DNA from 3 places in the Streptomyces sp. AC627_RSS907 genome. Region 3 is predicted to be linked to each of the others. Evidence: riboswitches for the same ligand, from Rfam matches in the RefSeq annotation. Region 3 holds a riboswitch; each other region holds the start of a gene.
The links. Region 3 has a riboswitch for cobalamin ahead of KUM32_RS16015 (prenyltransferase/squalene oxidase repeat-containing protein). Riboswitches for the same ligand answer to the same signal wherever they lie in the genome.
Positions count from the first base shown of each region.

Region 1: it holds a riboswitch for cobalamin, as region 3 does, so the genes downstream of both, KUM32_RS03850 (ABC transporter substrate-binding protein) here and KUM32_RS16015 (prenyltransferase/squalene oxidase repeat-containing protein) in region 3, are expected to answer to the same signal.
Region 2: it holds a riboswitch for cobalamin, as region 3 does, so the genes downstream of both, KUM32_RS10635 (energy-coupling factor ABC transporter permease) here and KUM32_RS16015 (prenyltransferase/squalene oxidase repeat-containing protein) in region 3, are expected to answer to the same signal.

Region 1 is NZ_JAGMUE010000012.1:50,098-57,309, reverse strand. Features, by position in the region: gene KUM32_RS03875 (lytic polysaccharide monooxygenase) at 1-220, shown strand, start outside; gene KUM32_RS03870 (hypothetical protein) at 342-2,030, shown strand; gene KUM32_RS03865 (phytase) at 2,053-3,348, opposite strand; gene KUM32_RS03860 (BlaI/MecI/CopY family transcriptional regulator) at 3,570-3,956, shown strand; gene KUM32_RS03855 (M56 family metallopeptidase) at 3,963-4,895, shown strand; cobalamin riboswitch at 4,963-5,149, shown strand; gene KUM32_RS03850 (ABC transporter substrate-binding protein) at 5,315-6,319, shown strand; gene KUM32_RS03845 (iron ABC transporter permease) at 6,316-7,212, shown strand, end outside.
Region 2 is NZ_JAGMUE010000035.1:21,984-29,195, reverse strand. Features, by position in the region: gene KUM32_RS10650 (ATP-binding protein) at 1-175, opposite strand, end outside; gene KUM32_RS10645 (cell division protein SepF) at 797-1,186, opposite strand; gene KUM32_RS10640 (FAD-binding and (Fe-S)-binding domain-containing protein) at 1,386-4,520, shown strand; cobalamin riboswitch at 5,242-5,427, shown strand; gene KUM32_RS10635 (energy-coupling factor ABC transporter permease) at 5,457-6,149, shown strand; gene KUM32_RS10630 (energy-coupling factor ABC transporter substrate-binding protein) at 6,146-6,484, shown strand; gene cbiQ (cobalt ECF transporter T component CbiQ) at 6,485-7,212, shown strand, end outside.
Region 3 is NZ_JAGMUE010000064.1:47,878-55,089, forward strand. Features, by position in the region: gene KUM32_RS16000 (class I SAM-dependent methyltransferase) at 1-710, opposite strand, end outside; gene KUM32_RS16005 (glycosyltransferase family 4 protein) at 704-2,089, opposite strand; gene KUM32_RS16010 (TetR family transcriptional regulator) at 2,293-2,973, shown strand; cobalamin riboswitch at 2,964-3,119, shown strand; gene KUM32_RS16015 (prenyltransferase/squalene oxidase repeat-containing protein) at 3,227-4,495, shown strand; gene KUM32_RS16020 (SCO2322 family protein) at 4,492-5,157, shown strand; gene KUM32_RS16025 (energy-coupling factor transporter transmembrane component T) at 5,252-6,433, shown strand; gene KUM32_RS16030 (ABC transporter ATP-binding protein) at 6,430-7,212, shown strand, end outside.

The DNA of each region.
Region 1 (7,212 bases), on a different contig from region 3:
GGTGTACGTCACCCGGCAGGGCTTCGACCCCGCCACGCAGCCCCTCGGCTGGGACGACCTCCAACTGGTCGCGACCACGGGCAGGTACGCCCCCAGCCAGAACTACGAGATCCCGGTGAGCACGTCGGGCCTCAGCGGCCGGCACGTCGTCTACACCATCTGGCAGGCGTCGCACATGGACCAGACGTACTTCCTGTGCAGCGACGTGGACTTCGGCTGACCCGCACCACCCCGTCCCCCCACCCCCGCCGGGCGCGCCGCGTCCGGCGGGGAGCACCGGTCGGTGTGACCGTCACGTGAAGTCCTCCGTGCCCGCCGGGGTGTGCGGTATACGTCCCCCCATGGACTACTACGACCTCGGCACCCACGGCCGCCCCGTGACGACCTCGTCCCCGGAGGCGCAACGGTGGTTCGACCGCGGGCTCGTGTGGACGTACGCCTTCCACCACGAGGAGGCCGTCTCCTGCTTCGAGGCCGCCGCCGCGGCCGACCCTGACTGCGCCATGGCCCACTGGGGCATCGCCTACGCCCTCGGCCCCAACTACAACAAGCCCTGGGAGGCCTTCGACGCCCAGGAGCTCGCACGGGCCGTCGACCGCACCCACGCCGCCGTCGAACGCGCCCACGAGAAGGCGGACCGGGCCACCCCGGTCGAACGCGCCCTGATCGGCGCCCTGCGCGCCCGCTACCCGCAGGCACGTGCCGTCGAGGACTGCTCGGTGTGGAACGCGCCGTACGCCGAGAGCATGCGGGCCGTCCACGAACTCGCCCCGGACGACCTGGACGTGGCCGCCCTCTACGCCGACGCGCTCATGAACCTGACGCCCTGGCAGCTGTGGGACCTGCGCACGGGCCTGCCCGCCGAGGGGGCCCGCACGCTCGAGGCGAAGGGCGTCCTCGACCGGGCGCTGGCCACCGGGACCGGACGCGACCACCCGGGCGTCCTGCACCTGTACGTCCACCTGATGGAGATGTCCGCCACCCCCGAGGCGGCCCTGCCCGTCGCCGACCGGCTGCGCGGCCTCGTACCCGACGCCGGGCACCTCCTGCACATGCCGTCACACCTGGAAGTGCTGTGCGGCGACTACCGGCGCGTGGTGTCGGACAACAGCGCCGCGATCGCCGCCGACGAGAAGTACCACGCGCGGGCCGGGGCGATGAACTTCTACACCCTCTACCGTGCGCACAACCACCACTTCAAGATCTACGGCGCGATGCTCCTCGGCCAGTACGAGGTGGCCCTCGACGCCGCCGCGCGACTGGAGGCGTCCGTCCCGGAGGAACTGCTGCGCGTCGAGAGCCCCCCGATGGCCGACTGGCTGGAGGGCTTCCTGGCCATGCGGGTGCACGTGCTGATCCGGTTCGGCCGCTGGGCGGACATCCTCCGGCTGCCACTGCCCGCCGACCCGGACCTGTACCGCGTGACGACCGCGATGCTCCACTACGCCCGCGGAGTCGCCCTCTCGGCCACCGGCGAGATCGCCGGGGCGGAGGCCGAACGCGTCCTGTTCCGTGCGGCGGTGGCCCGCGTGCCGGGGACACGCACGCTGTTCAACAACACCTGCGCCGACATCCTCGCCGTCGCCTCCGCCATGCTCGACGGCGAACTGGAGTACCGCAAGGGCGACCACGCCGCCGCCTTCGCCGCACTGGAGCGCTCGGTGGAACTCGACGACAACCTGCCGTACGACGAACCGTGGGGCTGGATGCAGCCCACCCGGCACGCCTACGGCGCCCTGCTCCTGGAACAGGGCCGTGTCGCGGAGGCCGAGGCGGTCTACCGGGCCGACCTGGGCCTGGACGACACCCTGCCCCGCCCCCTGCAGCACCCCGGCAACGTCTGGGCCCTGCACGGACTCCACGAGTGCCTGGTACGCCTGGGCAGGACGGGGGAGGCGCGGATCGTGGCGCAGCAGCTGACGTTCGCCGCCGCGCTGGCCGACGTGCGGGTCGACGCCTCCTGCTTCTGCCGCCTCGGCACCGGGCCGGCCCCGGGCGGTCCGGGCGACTGCTGCGCCGCGGACCGCTGAGCCGGCTCGGTGCCCGTCGGCGTCAGCTGTCGAGCGTGTCCATGACCTTGCCCAGGTCGACGAACTTGAAGTTGGTGGCGGACCGGTCGCCGTCACCGGGAGCGTCGTGGCCGTCCTGCACGACGAGCAGGCCGTTGGGGTAGCGGCTGCCCAGCGGCTGGTTCAGCACCGCGGCGCCGTCGCACTCCTCGGAGCCGTCCGGGCCGCCCGAGGCGGCCGTGACGCGGAAGCCGCCCTCGTACTCGTTGCGGTCGCCGATCTCGCGGTCGTAGGCGACGAAGGTGTTGTCACCCTGGCTGGAGGCCAGCAGGTAACCGTCGCCGTCCGCCTCCTGGAGGAGCGTCAGCCCCTCGACGTCGGCGGTCAGCCGGGTGCCGCCGTAGCCGGGGTCCTCACCGGCGACGCACTCGTCGCTGGGCTCGTCGTAGGTGGCCGGGACACCGTACTCCCGGACCTTGTCGATGAGCCGGGGCGTACCGGTCAGGTCGGCGCGCAGACGCCAGACGCCGACGTCCTCCTGGCCGGCGTAGAGGGTGCCGTTCGCCGGGTCGACGACCATGCCCTCGACCTGCGGCAGCTCGCCGGGCTCCCCGCAGGGGGACCAGTCGGTGCCGTTCGGCAGCCGGAAGGAAGCGGGCAGGTCCAGGGTGCGGACCTGGCGGTAGCCGACGTGCCCGGAGTCGGTCGCGGTCAGCTCCAGCAGGGCGAGCCTGGTGCGCTCACGCTGGCTGACCAGGGCGTACGAGCGGCCGGACGCCTTGTCGGTCCAGGTCGCCAGGCCGTACGCGGTGCGTTCCTCGTTGATCTCGTCCTGGTCGGCGGAGAAGATCGGCGCGGCGGCCGGGTCGGTGACGTCCGTGAGGGGGCGGTCCGGCTTGGCCGGGTCGACGCGGTAGACGCGCAGCCGGTCGTTGCCCCGGTCGGAGGTGACCGCGAGGTCGGCCCGTCCGGTGGACAGCTTCATGCCGTGCACGAGGTCGACGTTGTTGAAGCGGCCGGGTGCGTCGTCGGGGCCGGGCCCGGGGGGAGCCGGGACCGACTGCACCAGCTGCGCGTCGAGGTCGTAGACGCGCAGGCCGCCCTCCTTCGCCGTGGCGACGACGAGGCTGCGGTCGGGGTTCGCCGGGTTGCGCCAGATCGCGGGGTCGTCCGCGTCGGCGTTCCCGCCGGCCTCGTCGTCGTACAGGGGGGCCGTCTCGGACCGCGGGTGCACGGCCGGCAGCGTGTCGTCGCTGTCGGCCATGGCCGGTATCGCGGGGAGCAGGGCGACGGCCGCGGCGAGGGCGTAGGCGGCCGGCCGCCTGAGGGGGCTGGTCACGTCGGTTCTCCTGAAGTCGGGAACATGACAGCGGTGTTACACCGGGTGATCTTGGTGGCGGAGTCGGTCGCCGAGAGGTCCGCGCGGTGAAGGAAAGGAGACCGGTGGGGGAACGGCGGACGCGGCCCCCGGGGACCGTCCGGGGCGCTCGGGAAGGGCTCCGCACGGACTTCTATACGATGTGACCTCGGACGACGCACAGCGGCGGAAGGAGGCGGGTCGTGACGGATCACCGGCGTCCGCGGCGGCGGGGCCAGGGCGAGCTGGAGGCGCTGGTGCTGTCGGCGCTGCGCGAGGCGGACGGGCCCGCGACGGCCGGCTGGGTGCAGGAGCGCCTGGGCGGCGACCTCGCCTACACCACGGTGATCACGATCCTGACCCGCCTGCTGGAGAAGGGGGCGGTCGGCCGCGAGCGCGCGGGCCGCTCCTTCGCCTGGACCCCCGCCTCGGACCAGGCGGGCCTGGCCGCGCGCAAGATGCGCAAGGTCCTGGACGCCGAGAACGACCGGGAAGCGGTGCTGGCCAGCTTCGTCACCGGCCTCGACCCGGACGACGAGCGGCTGCTGCGCGACCTCCTGGGGCACACGCCCGACACGGAGGAAGACTGACGCCTCATGGGGGTCTTCGTCTTCCTGCCACTGGTCCTGCCGCTGACGGCGTGGCCGATCGCCCGGCTGGCCGAACAGCATCTGCACCCGCGGACCGCGACCCGGCTGCTCACCGCCGTGGCCGCCGTGATGGCGCTGTGCAGCACCGTCTGCCTGGCCCTGGTGATGGTGGTGGGCACCGCGCAGCTGCCGGGCAACCCCCTGCCGGACGGCTGGTCGGACCCCGAGGTCCGGGCGGCGGTGCCGTACGACGAAGTCGTCGGCAAGGCGGCGATCCCGGCGTTGTGCGCGGTGGTCGTGGCCTCGGCACGGGCCCTGTGGCGGCACGGCAGGGTACGTCGCCGCGCCCACCGCGCACTGGCCGGGCTGCCGGGCACCGGGGTCGCCGTACTGCCGGACGACGTGCCCTACGCGTACGCGCTGCCCGGCGGGGACCGGGACCGTGTGGTGGTGAGCACGGCCCTGCTCGACTGTCTCGAACCGGCCGAGCGGCGCGCGCTGTTCGCCCACGAGCGGGCCCATCTCGCCGCCCGGCACCACCGCTTCCTGCTCGCCGTCCGGCTCGCCGCGCTGGCCAACCCGTTCCTGCGGCCCCTGCGGACCGCCGTGGCCTACACGGCGGAGCGGTGGGCGGACGAGGCGGCCGCGCGGGCGGTCGGCAGCCGCCGCGCGGTGGCGACCGCGATCGGCAAGGCGGCCCTCGTCTCGCGGGGCACCCCCGTCGCCACCCTCGCCGGCCTCGCGGCCCCCGGCCCGGTGCCGCGCCGGGTGGCCGCCCTGCTGGGCCCCGCGCCGACGGCCCGCACCTGGCCCTCGGTGTTCACCTCCGTGGGCCTGGCGGCGTGGGCGGCGGCCGCCGGAACCGCCGTGTCGGCGATGTCGTCCGCGAACGCCGCCGTCACCATGTTCCTCATCCTCCGCGCCGCGACGCCCCTGTGAGCGACGCCAGGGGCCAGGACGGGGCGGCCGGGCAGCCGGCCGCCCCCGCGGAGGCGGGATGACCCTGTGGTAGCTTGCGGGAGCCAGTCGTACCCACCTGGTGGGTCAGGGAATCCGGTGAGAGTCCGGAACTGACGCGCAGCGGTGAGGGGGACGGGCGGGACACGGGCCACTGGGCGGCACACGCCGTCCGGGAAGGCGTCCCGTCCGGTCGATCCCGAGTCCGAAGACCTGCTGGCACCCGCGCCCGCGCAGGGCGCGGGCCGCACCGTACGAACGGGCTTCGCGTATGAGCCCTCGACGCCAGAGGATCTTCCTTGCCCGCAGCACGCCCCGTCGGCCCCCGCCGCCTCCTCCGTCCTCTCCGCCTCTCCCGCCGTCCCCGCTGCCGCCGTTCGTTCCGCGGTCCCGTCCTGCTGGTGACCGGCGCCCTGCTGGTCTCCGCCTGCGGCTCCGGGAAGCCCGCCACCGGCTCCGCCGCGGCGGAGCCGACGGCCGCCGGCTATCCACGCACCGTCAGTGACTGCGGGCAGCAGGTGAGGATCACCGCACCGCCCCGGCGGGCGGTCTCCCTCAACCAGGGCACCACGGAGATCCTGCTCTCGCTCGGCCTGGAGGACCGCATGGCGGGCACCGCCACCTGGACCGACCCGGTCATGAAGGGGCTGGAGAAGGCGAACGCCGGCGTGCCCCGGCTCGCCGACGACATGCCGTCCTTCGAGACGGTCCTGGACGCCGAACCCGACTTCGTCGCCGCGTCGTTCGCCTCCACCCTCGGCACCGGCGGCGTGGCCACCCGCGAACGGTTCACCGAACTGGGCGTGCCGGCCTACCTGTCCCCGTCCGACTGCGTCGGGAAGGACAACGGCGGCGACGGCGACGGCAGCCGCGTCGAGCCACTGACCATGGACACCGTCTACGCCGAAGTCCGCGACCTGGCCCGGGTCTTCGGCGTCGAGCAGCGCGGCGAGGAGCTGGTCGCCGGACTCAGGAGCCGGATCGACAGGGCGACCTCGGGCATCGACGCCTCCGGCGTCACCCTCATGTACTGGTTCGCCAACTCCACCTCGCCCTACCTGGCGGGCTGCTGCGGCGCCCCCGGCATCATGACCCGGGCGGTCGGCGCGAAGAACGTCATGGACGACACCCACGAGGAATGGCCGCAGGCCGGCTGGGAGACCGTCGCCGACCGCGACCCCGACGTCCTGGTCCTCGGCGACCTCACCCGCAGGTCCCAGACCGCCGAGACGGCCGCGAAGAAGATCGAGTTCCTGGAGTCCAACCCCGTCACCAGGAACATGACCGCCGTCAGGAAGAAGCGGTACGTGCTGCTCAGCGGACAGGCCATGAACCCCACCGTCCGCTCCGTCGAGGGTGTGGAGAAGCTGGCGGCGGCCCTGCGCTCCCACGGGCTCGCCACGTGACCACCGGCATACGCGCGACGGGCCGTGGCCACCCCGCGTGGGCGGCGGCCGGGATCGTCGTCCTGTGCGTCTCCGTGGCCGCGGCCGTCACCGTCGGCCCGGCGGACATCGGCGTCGGCGAGGTGTGGTCCGTGGTCGCCGCCCACCTCGGCGGCACCGGCGCCGCGGACGTCACGCCGATCCGGGACGGCATCGTCTGGGACCTGCGACTGCCCCGCACCCTCCTCGCGGCGGTGTGCGGCGCCGGACTCGCCGTGTGCGGGGCCGTACTCCAGTCCCTGCTGCGCAACCCGCTCGCCGACCCCTTCGTGCTGGGCGTCTCGTCCGGAGCCTCGTCCGGTGCCGTCCTCGTCGTCGTGCTCGGCGTGGGCGGCGGCGCGCTGTCCGTGTCGGGCGGCGCCTTCATCGGGGCGGTGTGCTCGTTCGCGCTGGTGATGCTGCTCAGCCACAGTCTCGGCGGCACTACGGACCGGGTGGTGCTCGCGGGCGTGGCGGCGATGCAGCTGTTCTCCGCGCTCACCTCCTTCGTGGTGATGACCGCGGCCGACGCCGAGACCACCCGCGGCGTGCTGTTCTGGCTGCTCGGCTCGCTCGGCGGCGCGGACTGGACGGACGTGGGGACCGGCACGGCGGTCCTGGTGCTGGTCCTGGCCGTGTGCCTCGGGTACGCCCGGACGCTGGACGCCTTCGCGTTCGGCCAGGACGCGGCGGCCACGCTCGGCGTCCACGTCGCCCGCACCCGGCTGGTGCTGCTGTGCGCCACCGCCCTGCTCACCGCGGCCCTGGTCGCCTCGGTCGGCGCCATCGGCTTCGTGGGCCTCGTACTGCCGCACGCCGTACGGGCGCTGACCGGCCCCGGACACGCCCGGCTGCTGCCGGTCTGCGCGCTCGCC
Region 2 (7,212 bases), on a different contig from region 3:
GGGCGGTGGTCTTGCCGCAGCCACTGGGCCCGGCGAGCACGGTGAGCGGACCGAACCGCAGCACGGCGCTCCGGTGCCCGGCGAAGGCGGACAGCCGCAGCTCCGTGACGCGGGGCCGGTCCGGGTGGGGCCGAGCGGGGGCGGCGGACACCAGTGACGCAGTTGACACGGCCATGGGCGGACCGTAGGAGTCCGTCTTCCTGGCGAACCGTTCCGTCGGGACGACGTTCCCACGATCGGGGGACGCGACCGTCAGGCCGGACGCCGCCCGTCACACCTGGGAGCCCGTGACCCGGGGGCCACGTGGCACCCGGCGGGCCCGTCGCGCCTGCGGGCCCGGCGCGTCCGGGAGCCCGTCGCGTCCGAAAGCCCCGTCACGCCCGAGTGGCGTCGCGCCGGCCAGCCCCTTGCACCCGAGAGTCCCGTCGCGTCCCCGGGCCGGGGCAACCGGGAACCCGTCACGTCCGGAAGTCCCGTCACGCCGAGCGGCACCGCGCCGACCAGCCCCTCACACCGAGAGTCCCGTCGCGCCTGCGGGCCCGTCGCGTCCGAGAGTGTCCCGTCACATCGAGCGTCCCCTCACACCTGCGCGTCCGGACGTCTGCGAGCCCGGGGCGCCGGGGAGTCCGCGGCCCCTGCGAGCCCGTCACCCCGAGTGCCCCGTCACACCCGCCGGCCCCGGACGCCCGCCGGCCCCGGGACACCCGCCGGCGCCCGGGACGCCCGTCGGCCCGGGAGACCCGGGGGCGGCGGGAGGCGTGTCGGGCGCCGTGGGGCGGTGTCCCGCCGGGGCCTGTCACAGACCGGGCACGCCCACGCCCTCCATCAGCCCGTTGACCTCGGTCCCGGCCGGGGTCAGCAGGAAGACGTTGCGGTCGACCCGGTGCATACCGCTGGCCAGGCCGAAGACGACTCCGGTACTGAAGTCCAGTACCCGCTTGGCGACCTCGCCCTCGGCGCTGGTCAGGTCCAGGAGGACCGGAATGCCCGCCATCAGGGTCTCGGCGACCTCGCGGGCGTCCGCGAACACATTGACCCGCAGGACGACGAAACGGCGACGTGTCTCCGTCTCCGCCTCCGGCAACGCCCGGTGGCCGACCGCGGACGGCCAGGCGTCGCGCCCGCGCAACGGAACGACCTGGGCGAGCCCTTCCCACTGTTCATCGGTGACGTCGTGGCTGTTCACCGGCTCCCCCCGATCTCACTCGCCATCATTGCCTGCACCAGCCAATTCTTACGCCAAGTCACCCGTTCGGCCCAACAGCGACACGGACCGCGACACTCCGTGTCCGGAGGTTGCCGCGGCGAGCACCGGGGTACTCAGCGACCGCCGCGCCACACGCGCGGGTCCCGTCGCCGCGCCGACACCTGACTGGAGGGCCCTCATGGGTGCGCTGGAACTGCCCGAGCCCGTTGCCCGCGAAGGCGCGCCGGCGCCCTTGGACCTGCGAGGGCTGGAGGCCGCGCTGCGCGAGCGTGTCGACGGCGAGGTCCGTTTCGACGCCGGGAGCCGGGCCGCGTACTCCACGGACGCCTCGAACTTCCGCCAGACGCCCATCGGCGTCGTCGTCCCGCGCAGCCCGGACGCCGGCGCCGAGGCGGTGGCCGTGGCGCGGGAGTTCGGGGCGCCGGTGCTGTCGCGCGGCGGTGGGACGAGCCTGGCCGGACAGTGCACCAACGCCGGAGTGGTCCTCGACTGGTCGAAGTACTGCACGCGCCTGGAGTCCGTGGACGCCGGCGCCCGCACCTGTGTCGTGCAGCCCGGGATCGTGCTGGACGACCTCAACCGGCGGCTGGCACCGCACGGCCTGCGCTTCGGTCCGGAACCCGCCACCCATGCCAACTGCACCCTCGGCGGCATGATCGGCAACAACTCCTGCGGCGCCACCGCACAGGCGCACGGCAAGGTCGTCGACAACATCGCCCGCCTGGAGGTGCTGCTCTACGACGGCACCCGCTTCTGGTGCGGGGAGACCGACGACGAGGAGTACGCCGCCATCGAGCGGCAGGGCGATCTGCGGGCGACCGTCTACCGGCGGCTGCGGGCCCTGCGCGACACCTACGCGGAGGAGATCCGCCGCCGGTTCCCGGACGTCCCGCGCCGGGTCTCCGGCTACAACCTCGACTCGCTGCTGCCCGAGTACGGCTTCGACGTGGCGGGCCTGCTGGTGGGCAGCGAGTCGACACTGGTCACCGTCCTGCGGGCGGAGCTGGAGCTGGTGCCGGTGGTGAGGGAACGGGTCCTGGTGGTGCTGGGTTTCGACAGCATCGACAAGGCCGCGGACGCGGTGCCCGACATCCTGCCGCACGGGCCGATCGCGCTGGAGGGCGTCGACGCCCGGCTGGTCCGGGACGAACGGATCAAGCACCTCGACGAGAAGGCGCTCGCCGGGATGCCCGACGGGAACGCCTACCTGATGGCGCAGTTCGGCGGCGACACCGTGGCGGAGGCGGACGCGCGGGCGCACCGGATGCTGGAGGCGGTGCACCGCTCCGAACACGACGCCGACTGCGCCTTCCTGGACGACCCGGCGCACGAGCAGGACCTGTGGCAGGTCCGTGAGGCCGGTCTCGGCGCCACCGCGCACATCCCGGGCCGGCCCGACACCTTCGAGGGCTGGGAGGACTCCGCGGTCGCCCCGGAGAAGCTCGGCGACTACCTGCGGCGGCTGCGCGCGCTGTTCGAGGAGTTCGGCTACCTGAGCGACACCGGGCCGAGCCTGTACGGCCACTTCGGGCAGGGCTGCGTGCACACCCGGATCCCCTTCGACCTGTACACGGCGGCGGGCGTGGCGGCGTACCGGCGGTTCATGGAACGGGCGGCCGACCTGGTCGTCGAGTTCGGCGGGTCGCTGTCCGGTGAGCACGGCGACGGGCAGAGCCGGGGCGAGCTGCTGCCGCGGATGTTCGGCGACGGGCTCGTCGAGGCCTTCGGGCGGCTGAAGGCCGTCTTCGACCCGCTGGACCGGATGAACCCGGGGAAGGTGGTCGCGCCGTACGGGCTGGACGAGAACCTGCGTCTGGGCGGTGACTGGGCCCCGTACGAGCCCCGTGACCTGCACTTCCGCTTCCCCCACGACGGCGGGTCGTTCTCCGCGGCGGCCAACCGGTGCGTCGGGGTCGGGAAGTGCCGGCAGCACACCAGTGACGGCACGGTGATGTGCCCGTCGTACCAGGTGACCCGGGAGGAGGAGCACTCGACCCGAGGGCGGGCCCGGCTGCTGTTCGAGATGCTCGACGGGCACGGGGACGGCGCGATCCGGGACGGCTGGCGCTCGGAGGCCGTCCGGGACGCCCTCGACCTGTGCCTGGCCTGCAAGGGGTGCAGGAAGGACTGTCCGGCGGACGTGGACATGGCCACGTACAAGGCGGAGTTCCTGTCCCACCACTTCGCGGGCCGGCCCTGGCGCAGGCGGCGCTCCGACTGGTCTCTGGGCTGGCTGCCCGTGCTCGCCCGGGTGGTGGGCCGCACCCGCCTCGCGCCGGTCGTCAACGCGCTCACGCACGCGCCGCTGTTGTCGGGGGCCGCGGTGGTGGTGGCGGGGGTCGCGGACCGGGAGGTGCCCCTGTTCGCCGAGGAGACGTTCGCGCAGTGGTTCGCCCGTCACGAGCCGCAGGGGGACGGGGGGCGCGGCACCGTGCTGCTGTGGCCGGACACCTTCACCAACCATTTCCACCCGCACATCGGACGTGCGGCGGTCCGGGTGCTGGAGCAGGCCGGCTGGCGGGTGGAGCTGCCGGCCGAGGCGCTGTGCTGCGGGCTGACGTGGATCTCCACCGGGCAGCTCGGGACGGCGGAGCGGGTCCTCGCCCGGACCGTGCGCGCTCTGGCCGCCCACGTGCGGGCGGGCGGTCTGGTGGTGGTCCTGGAGCCGAGCTGCGCGGCCGTGTTCCGGTCGGACGCGGTGGAGTTGTTCCCCGGCGACCAGGACGTGCGCCGGCTGCGCGAGCGGACGGTCACCCTGTCGGAGCTGCTCACCGAGCACTCCCCGGGCTACGACCCGCCGCGGGTGCCCGAGCGGTCGGCGCGGGCGCTGGCGCAGGTGCACTGCCACCAGCACGCGGTGCTCGGCTGGGACGCCGACCGGGAACTGCTGCGCCGCGCGGGGGTGGACGCCGAGCGGCTGGACTCCGGCTGCTGCGGGCTGGCCGGCAACTTCGGCTTCGAGCGGGGCCATCTGGAGGTCAGCGAGGCCTGCGCGGAGCGGGTGCTGCTGCCGCGGCTGCGGGCGGAGGACGAGGCGACCGTGGTGCTCGCGGACGGGTTCAGCTGCCGTACGCAGATCCACGAGTTCGACAGTGGTGGTCACGAGGGCGTGCACCTGGCGGAGTTGCTGGCCTCGGCGCTGCCCGGCGCCGCGGGCGGCCCCGACGTCCCGGGCAGCGCCTACGGCACCGCTCCGGGCGCCCGCCCGGCGTCCCCGGGGCCCCGCGCGAAGGTTCTGGCCCTCGCGGCCACGGTGCTGGCCGCCGCCGGCGCGACGGCGGCACTGGCACGGGGCCTGCGGCGGCGCCACTGAGGCGCGGGGACACGGGGCGGCTGCCGGAGCCGGGCACGAGGACGCCGGGGCGGGACGCGACGCCGCCACCAGGCCGAGGCGGTCCAGGGCCCGCGGCGCCACACAGGTGGTGGCCGCTGCCCGCGCTGGTCCTGGCCGGGCTCGTCCTGGCACCGATCGTCACCCGGCTGCCGGGCGCCGGGGGCCACCTCCCGGTGAACGGGCTCGGCGCAGCGCCCGTCGGCCCCGTGCGCTGCCCGGCGCCGTGCTGGCCGCGCTGCCGCTCGGCGTGGTGCTGGGCCCCGAGGCACCCCTGATGGCCGTCGGCAGCGGACTCGCCCTGCCGGCGGTGCGGCGGGCGGGCGCGGCCCGTGACCCGAGGGCGGGCGCGATCCTCGCCACGGCCGGCTCCACCGCCGCGATCTCCACCATCCTCGGCGGCCCGGTGGTGGCGGCGGTGCTGCTCATCGAGGGGGCCGGACTCGGCGGGGCGCAGCTGGTCGCGCTGCCGCTGCCCTGTCTGCCGGCCGGCGCGGCGTATGCCGGGACCTGTCCGACGAGGAGCGCGGGTGCTCCGCCGCGGGCGCGCGGGGGGCGTCGCCGCGCTGGGCGAGGGCGACCGGTGACGGCCGGCGGAGGGGGCGCCCGCCGCCCAAGGCCCGCGCGGTCCTGCGGCCTGTTCACCGGACGGGCGGGGGCCCGCCGGCCCGGAGGCATGCTTGTCACCACCCCCGTGGGAGCACTACTGTCGCCTCGCCTTGGTGAACGGGAAATCCGGTGTGATGCCGGTGCGGCCCTCGCCACTGTGAATCGGGAAGTCCGGCTCCGGCCCTCACGGGCAGCCACTGGGTCCCAGCGACCCGGGAAGGCGGAGCACGGGCGGTGGTACCCGTCAGCCAGGAGACCGGCCAGGGCGCGTCGTCCATCCACGAGGTGCTGGAGAGGGTCTGCCGAGTCATGCACATAGCCGAGGGCTTTCTGCCGCCGGCGCACGCGATCGCCTGGGGTGCCGCGTCCGCGCCGTTCGTCGTCCACGGAGTACGGTCACTCACCCGTGAGGTCAGGGAGCACCCGGAGAGCACGTTGCTGCTCGGTGCCGCCGGGGCCTTCACGTTCGTGCTGTCGGCCCTGAAACTCCCCTCCGTCACCGGGAGTTGTTCGCACCCCACCGGCACCGGGCTGGGCGCCATCCTGTTCCGGCCGCCGATCACGGCCGTGCTGGGCACCATCACGCTGCTCTTCCAGGCCCTGCTGCTCGCCCACGGCGGGCTCACCACGCTCGGCGCCAACGTCTTCTCGATGGCGGTCGTCGGCCCCTGGGCCGGATACGCGGTGTACGCGCTGCTGCGGCGGTACGGCGTGCCGCTGATGGTCACGGTGTTCTGCGGGGCGTTCGTCGCCGACCTGTCGACCTACTGCGTCGCCGGCGTGCAACTGGCGCTCGCCTTCCCCGACCCGGGCAGCGGCTTCCTGGGCGCGCTCGGCACGTTCGGGTCCGTCTTCGCCGTCACGCAGATCCCGCTCGCGGTGAGCGAGGGCCTGCTCACGGTGGTCGTGATGCGGCTGCTGGTGCAGTCCAGCAAGGGTGAACTGACCCGGCTGGGCGTCCTGTTCACCGAGGCCGGCAAGCAGCGGGCGGTGGCCCGGTGAGCCGCAACGCGAAGATCAACGCCGTGCTGCTGCTCGCCGTGGCGGCGCTCGCGGTGCTGCCGCTGGTGCTGGGCCTCGGCGACCACAAGGAGGAGCCGTTCGCCGGTGCCGACGCCGAGGCGGAGGCGGCGATCACGGAGATCGAGCCGGACTACGAGCCGTGGTTCTCGCCGCTGTACGAACCGCCGTCCGGGGAGATCGAGTCGGCGCTGTTCGCCGTGCAGGCCGCGCTCGGCGCGGGCGTGCTGGCCTACTACTTCGGGCTGCGCCGGGGCCGGCGGCAGGGCGAGGAACGGGCCGCGGCGGCGCTGCGGAACGACCCCGGAGGGGACTGAGTGCTGCCGATCGACGCGGCGGCGCACAGCAGTCGGTGGCGCGGCCGCCATCCCGTGGACAAGGCGGTGCTCGGGCTGGGCCTGACCGTGCTGGCGATCTCGCTGCCGGCCTGGCCGGGCGCGGCGCTGGTGCTGGTGACGGCGCTCGCCGTGCTGCTCGGCCCGGCGGGCGTGCCCCGCCGCCGGCTGTGGCGGGCCTACCGGGTGCCGCTGGGCTTCTGTGTGACCGGGGCGTTGCCGCTGCTGGTGCGGGTCGGGGGCCCGGGCGGGTTCCTGACGGCGGCGGACGGCGGGCCGGTGCGCGCCGCCGAGCTGCTGCTGCGCACCTCGGCGGCCTCCCTGGGGGTGCTGCTGTTCGCGTTCACGACGCCCATGTCCGACCTGCTGCCCCGCCTAGCGCGGGCCGGGGTGCCGGCCCCGGTGGTCGACGTGGCGCTGGTGACGTACCGGATGAGCTTCCTGCTGCTGGACTCCGTGCGCCGGGTCCGTCAGGCGCAGGCCGCGCGGCTGGGGCTCACCACCCGGGCCGCCGTCTGGCGTTCGCTCGGCGGGCTGGGCGCGACGGCGTTCGTGCGGGCCTTCGACCGGGCGGCGCGGCTCCAGTCGGGCCTCGCCGGACGCGGGTACGACGGCACCCTGCGCGTTCTGGTGCCCGAGGCGCGCGTCTCCGTGTCCTTCACGGCGGCGAGCGTCGCGCTGCTGGCGGCGCTGGCCGCTCTCACCCTCGT
Region 3 (7,212 bases):
TGCGGCTTGGTCGCGTAGGCCACGAAGCTCTTGCCGATCAGCGGGTTCAGCGCCTGCTCGGCGACCCGGGTGGCCAGGGGCTTCTTCATGATGTCCCAGACCAGCAGCTTGTGGTACGCCCGCACCGGCAGCGCCTTGTCGTTGTCGACGCCGAAGGCGCACTTCAGCCACCAGTACGGCGAGTGCAGCGCGTGCGCGTGGTGGGTGCCGTACGGCCTGAGGCCCGCCTCGCGGATGCGGGCGAGGAGCTGGTCGGCCTTGTAGATGCGGATGTGGCCGCCCTCGACCTCGTGGTAGGCGTCGGACAGCGTCCAGCAGACCTTCTCGGGGCCGTAGCGCGGCACGGTGACGGCGATGCGCCCGCCGGGCTTGAGGACGCGGACCATCTCGGCGAGGACGCCCTTGTCGTCGGGGATGTGCTCCATCACCTCGGAGATGATGACGACGTCGAAGGACGCGTCCGGGAAGGGCAGGGCCAGCGCGTCGCCCTCCATCGCCGTGGCGGTGGCGCCGGCCGGGGCCTCGCCGGCCTCCTTCATCGCCGCGAACCACTTGGCGACCTCGCGGATCTCCTCGCCGTTCCGGTCCAGCGCCACGACGCGGGCGCCGCGCCGGTAGCACTCGAACGCGTGCCGGCCGGCGCCGCAGCCGAGGTCCAGGACGCGGTCGCCCGGGGCGAGCGGGAACCGGGAGAAGTCGACGGTCAGCACGTGGCCCTGCTTTCGGGGTAGACGCCGGTATCACTGGTGGCCGGGGTCGCGGGCACGATCCTCGGACCGGTCGTGGAGGAGGCGCCGAGGGCCTCGCGGTAGCGGGCGACCGTGCCCTCGGCGGCGCGGGCCCAGGTGAAGTGCCGCAGGACGCGTTCGCGTCCGGCCGCGCCGAGCCGGGCCCGCAGTTCCCGGTCGCCGAGCAGCCGGTTCAGTCCGGCGGCCAGCGCGCCCGCGTCGCCCGGCGGCACCGCGAGGCAGGTCTCCCCGTCGCGTCCGGCGACCTCGGGGACGGCTCCGCCGGTCGTGGCGAGCAGCGCCGTTCCCGTCGCCATGGCCTCGGCGGCCGGCAGCGAGAACCCCTCGTACAGCGAGGGCACGCACGCGACCTCGGCCGACCGCACGAGGTCGACCAGCTCGGCGTCCGGGATGCCCTTGACGAACTCGACGGCGCCGGCGAGCCCGTACCGCTCGATCGCCTGGGCGACGGGGCCCTCGGCGGGCCGCTTGCCGACGACGACGAGGTGGGCCCCGGGATGCTCGGTGCGCGCCTTGGCCAGCGCCTCGACGAGGAAGACCAGGCCCTTGAGCGGTACGTCGGCGCTGGACGTGGTCACGATGCGGCCCGGCACCCGCGGCACCGACGGATCGGGCGAGAAGAGGTCGGTGTCGGCCCCGATGTGGACGACGTGGATGCGGTCGTCCCGTACGCCGAGGTGGTCGATGATCTCCTGGCGGGAGGTGCCGGAGACGGTGAGCACGGACGGCAGCCGGCGCGCGACGCGCTTCTGCATGCGCGTGAAGGCGTACCAACGGCGCACGGAGTACCGGCGCTTGCGGGAGCCGGCGGCGTCGAGCTCCAACTGCCGGTCGACGGTGATGGGGTGGTGGATGGTCGTGACGAGGGGGGCGCCGACGTCACCGAGGAGCCCGTACCCGAGGGTCTGGTTGTCGTGGACGACGTCGAAGTCCCCGCGGCGGGCACGCAGATGGCGGCGGGCGCGCAGGGAGAACGTCAGCGGTTCGGGGAAGCCGCCGGTCCACATCGTGCCGACCTCGAGCGCGTCGATCCAGTCGCGGTACTCGTCGCGTCTGGGGGTGCGGAAGGGATCGGGCTGGCGGTAGAGGTCGAGGCTGGGCAGCTCGGTGAGGGACAGCCGGTCCTCCAGGCCCTCGTCGAGCACGGGATAGGGCTGGGCCCCGATGACCTCGACCCGGTGGCCCAGGCGGGCCAGTTCGCGCGAGAGGTGGCGGACGTAGACGCCCTGGCCGCCGCAGAACGGGTTCCCCTTGTAGGTGAGCAGTGCGATGCGGAGCGGTCGCGATCCGTCGGCGGCGGGCTCCGGGCGGGGACCCTCCTGACTGGCCTCAGCGGTCACTCCGGACCCCCTCCTCACTGCGCTGTCCCGCGACACTACGTCGGACGATAATCTAGAACAAGTTTCAGACTTGATCGTCAGCTTGATCGCCGGCTTGATCGTCGGAGGATCCGAATCTACCGGCAGGTAGGAATGCTGTGACGAGTGGATCAGGTGATTCACGCCACGGCGCGGCGGACGGCCGGGCGGACCACGGGGAGAAGGTGACCGAGGTGGACAAGCACGCTGCGGAGGGGGCCGGTCCCGCGCAGCGCTCCGCCGCCCCTCCCCTCACCGAGCGGCAGGAGGCACGCCGCCGCCGCATCCTGCACGCGACCGCCCGGCTGGCCTGCCGGGGCGGTTTCGAGGCGGTGCAGATGCGTGAGGTCGCGGAGTCCTCGCAGGTCGCCCTCGGCACGCTGTACCGCTACTTCCCGTCCAAGGTGCACCTGCTGGTCGCCACCATGCAGGACCAGCTGGAGCGGTTGCACGGCACCCTGCGCAAGAGTCCGCCGGCCGGTGAGACCGCGGCGGACCGGGTGGCGCTGACCCTGATGCGGGCCTTCGGCGCGCTGCAACGCGAACCCCGGCTGGCCGAGGCGATGGCCCGTGCCCTGACCTTCGCCGACCGCAGCGTCTCCGCGGAGGTCGACCAGGTCTCCCGCCGGACCACGGCGATCATCCTGGACGCGATGGGCGGCCTGGAGGACCCGACCCCCGAGCAGCTCTCCGCGGTCCGTGTCATCGAGCACACCTGGCACTCGGCCCTGATCACCTGGCTCTCCGGCCGCGCGTCCCTCGCCCAGGTCAAGGTCGACATCGAGACGGTGTGCCGGCTGATCGAGCTGACGCGGGCCGGGGCGAGCGGACGGGCGGCCCGGCCCGGCCCTCTTGCCTCCGGGTAAAGTGGCCGCGTCGTCATCACACCCGTACGGGGGGAAGCCGGTGCAATTCCGGCGCTGACCCGCAACCGTGAGCCGCCCGCCGAGGCCCCTCGGAGATCTCCTCGGGCGGTGAGCCGGAATGCCCCGCGCGGACGTGACCGGCTCACGTGCCCGGCGCCCGCCGGAGCACGGGCACCGTCGAGGCATACGGGGCCGAGCCGCCCGGGGTGTCCCGTGCCGCCCGGCCCCGCGCAGGGAAAGGCACCCGCCGCTCATGAACGTCCGCCGTCGCAGCAGCGCCGCGGCCCTGGCCGCCATAGCCGTGATCGGCGCCGCAGCCGCGCCCGCGGTCGCCGCCGGTCCGTCGCCCTCCCCGTCCGCACCCGCGTCCGGGTCCTCCGGGCTGTACGGCACCGCGGACCCCCAGTACGACGGCGTCTGGCGCCAGTCCCTCGCGCTGCTCGCGCAGAAGACCGTGGGCCTGGTCCCTTCGTCGAAGGCCGTGGAGTGGCTCACGGGCCAGCAGTGCGACAACGGCGCCTTCGCCCCGTACCGCGCCGACACCACCAAGGCGTGCGACGCCAAGACCATGGCCGACACCAACAACACGGCCGCCGCCGTTCAGGCGCTGTGGGCCGTCGGCGGGCGCGGTGACGCCGTCGAGGACGCCCTCACCTGGCTGAAGTCCGTCCAGAACAAGGACGGCGGCTGGGGCTACAGCCCCGGCGGCCCCAGCGACGCCAACTCCACCTCCCTCGTCATCGGCGCGCTGACCGCCACGGAATCCGACCCCGAGCAGGTCGTCAAGGACGGCAGGACCCCGTACGACGCCCTGCTGACGTTCGCCCTGCCCTGCGCGAAGGACAAGGGCGCGGGCGCCTTCGCCTTCCAGCCGGACGAGGACGGCAAGCTGCTCGCCAACGCGGACGCCACCGCCGCCGGTGTCCTGGGCGCGCTCGGCAAGGGCCTGGTCACCGAGGCCGGCGAGAAGACCGGCGCCGCCACCTGCGCCCACACGGGGAAGCCGACCCGGGACCAGGCCGCCGCGAGCGGCGCCGCGTACCTCGCCGACGCCGTCGCCGAGGACGGCCACCTCACCTCGGCGCTCGGCGGCTCCGCCGACCAGCCCGACTACGGCAACACCGCCGACGCCGTCGTCGCCCTCGCCGCGCAGGGCGGCGCGGACAAGGCGGCCAAGCCGCTGGCCTGGCTGCAGAAGAACGCCGCGAAGTGGGCCGAGGAGAGCGGCCCCGCCGCCTACGCCCAGCTGATCTTCGCCGCCCACGCCACGGGCACCGACCCGCGCGACTTCGGCGGCACGGACCTGGTGGAGCGGCTGGGCGCCACGGGGCCGGCCACCACGGGCGCCCGCGTGACGGACACCGCGACCGTGAGCGAGGAGGACGGCGCCAAGGACGAGAAGAAGGACGACTCCTCCGTCGGCGTCTGGTGGTTCGTCGGCGTCTGCCTCGTCCTCGGCATCGGCGTCTGCGTCGGCTTCCTGCTCAGCGGCCGCAACAAGAAGAAGCGGCAGCAGCCGTGAGCCGCCGCCTCGCCCCTCTGCTGCTGGCCGCGATCGTGCTGCTCGCGGGCGCGGGCCAGGCGCAGGCCGCCGGCTACCGGTACTGGTCCTTCTGGGACCGCGACGGCGGCCAGTGGGCCTACGCGACCCAGGGCCCGTCCCTCGCCCGCCCCTCCGACGGCGACGTCCAGGGCTTCCGCTTCGCGGTGAGCGAGAACTCCGCCGACGCGGCCCGGCCGCGCGGCACGGCGGACTTCGCGACGATCTGCGCGAGGACGCCCGCCGAGGAGGGCCGCAAGCGCGTCGCCCTCGTCCTCGACTTCGGTACGGCGTCCGACGCCCCGTCCGGCGAGACCCCGCCGAAGGGCCGTACGGCCTGCGCCCAGGTCTCCCCCGACGCGACGACCGCCGACGCCCTGGCCGCCGTCGCGGGCCCGCTCCGCTACGACACCAACGCCCTGCTGTGCGCCATCGCGGGCTACCCGGAGTCGGGGTGCGGGGAGCAGGTGTCGCGGAAGGGGGACGCGACGTCCACCGCGGCCCCGGAGCAGTCCCCGGACCAGAAGAGCACGTCGGACGACGACGGCCCGTCGGTCGGCCTCGTCGCGGGCATCGCGGTCATCGCCGCCCTGGGCGCGGCAGGGGCCTGGCAGGCAAGGCGGCGCAGGAATGCCACCGACTGACCCTGCGGACAGTCGTGCCACCGGAGCAGCCCGGCCTGCGGACAGTCGTACCGCGCGGGCAGCCCGGCCTGCGGACGGTCGTGCCGCCGGGGCGATCGGGGTCCCCCCGTTCGGGCGAAGCCGAGGGCGAGGGAGGACGGGCGCGGGCGGCGCCCCGCCCGCGCCGGCCGACGTGCCCCTCCCCCGGCACCAGCGAGGCACCGCACTCCACCCCGGCGCCTGGTGGCTCTGGGCCCTCTCCCTCGGCACCGCCGCGACCCGCACCACCAACCCCCTCCTCCTCGCCCTCCTCGTCGCCGTCTCCGCCTACGTCGTCACCGTCCGCCGTACCCACGCCCCCTGGTCCCGCTCCTACGGCGCCTTCGTCAAGCTCGCCCTCGCCGTCCTGCTCATCCGCCTCCTGTTCACCACGGTCCTCGGCTCCCCCATCCCCGGCACCCACACCCTCGTCACCCTCCCGGAAGTCCCCCTCCCCGACTGGGCCCAGGGCATCCGCCTCGGCGGCCGGGTCACCGCGGAGGGACTCACCTTCGCGCTGTACGACGCGATGAAGCTGGCCACCCTCCTCATCTGCGTGGGCGCCGCGAACGCCCTCGCCAACCCCGCCCGCCTCCTCAAGTCCCTCCCCGGTGCCCTGTACGAGATGGGCGTGGCTGTCGTCGTCGCCCTCACCTTCGCCCCGAACCTCATCGCCGACGTCCAGCGCCTGCGCGCCGCCCGCCGCCTGCGGGGCCGCCCGGACACCGGCGTACGCGGCCTGCTCCAGGTCGGGCTGCCGGTGCTGGAGGGCGCCCTGGAGCGTTCCGTCGCCCTCGCCGCCGCGATGGACGCCCGCGGTTACGGCCGTACCGCCCAGGTCCCCGCCCCCGTGCGCCGTACCACCGCCGTCCTCACCCTGGGTGGACTGCTCGGCGTCTGCGCGGGGACGTACGGGCTGCTGACCGCCGCGGGCGGCACGTACGGCGTGCCCGTCCTCCTCGTCGGCGTCGCCGCCGCGCTCGGGGGCCTGTGGCTCGGCGGTCGCCGGTCGGTCCGCACCCGCTACCGCCCGGACCGCTGGGACGCCCGCGCCTGGCTGGTCACCGCCTCCGGCGCGGCGGTCGCGGCCCTGCTGTTCCTCGCCGCCGACCGCGACCCGGCGGCGCTGCACCCGGGCGTGGTCCCGCTGGTGGCCCCCACCCTGCCGCTCTGGCCGGCGGCGGCCGTACTCGTCGGCCTGCTCCCGGCGTTCGTCACCCCCGCCCCCCACCCCGTACCCGCCAGGGAGCCGTCGTGATCCGCTTCGAGGACGTGTCCGTGACGTACGACGGAGCGGCCGGGCCCACCGTCCGGGGCGTGGACTTCGAGGTCCCCGAGGGCGAGCTCGTGCTGCTCGCCGGCCCGTCGGGGGTCGGCAAGTCGACCGTGCTCGGCGCGGTCAGCGGCCTCGTGCCGCACTTCACCGGCGGCACCCTCAGGGGCCGGGTCACGGTGGCCGGCCGCGACACCCGCACCCACAGGCCGCGCGAACTCGCCGACGCGGTCGGCACGGTCGGCCAGGACCCGCTCTCCCACTTCGTGACGGACACCGTCGAGGACGAGCTCGCCTACGGCATGGAGTCGCTGGGCCTGGCCCCGGACGTGATGCGCCGCCGGGTCGAGGAGACCCTCGACCTGCTGGGCCTGTCCGACCTGCGCGCCCGCCCCATCGCCACGCTCTCCGGCGGCCAGCAGCAGCGGGTGGCGATCGGCTCGGTCCTCACCCCGCACCCCGACGTGCTGGTCCTGGACGAGCCGACCTCCGCCCTGGACCCCGTCGCCGCCGAGGAGGTCCTGGCCGTCCTCCAGCGCCTCGTCCACGACCTCGGTACGACGGTCCTGATGGCCGAGCACCGCCTGGAGCGCGTCATCCAGTACGCCGACCAGGTCGTCCTGCTCCCGGCCCCCGGCGCGGCGCCGCTCCTCGGGCCCCCGGCGGACGTGATGGCCGTGTCCCCGGTGTACCCGCCGGTGGTGGGCCTCGGCAGGCTGGCGGGCTGGTCCCCGCTGCCGCTGACGATCCGGGACGCCCGCCGC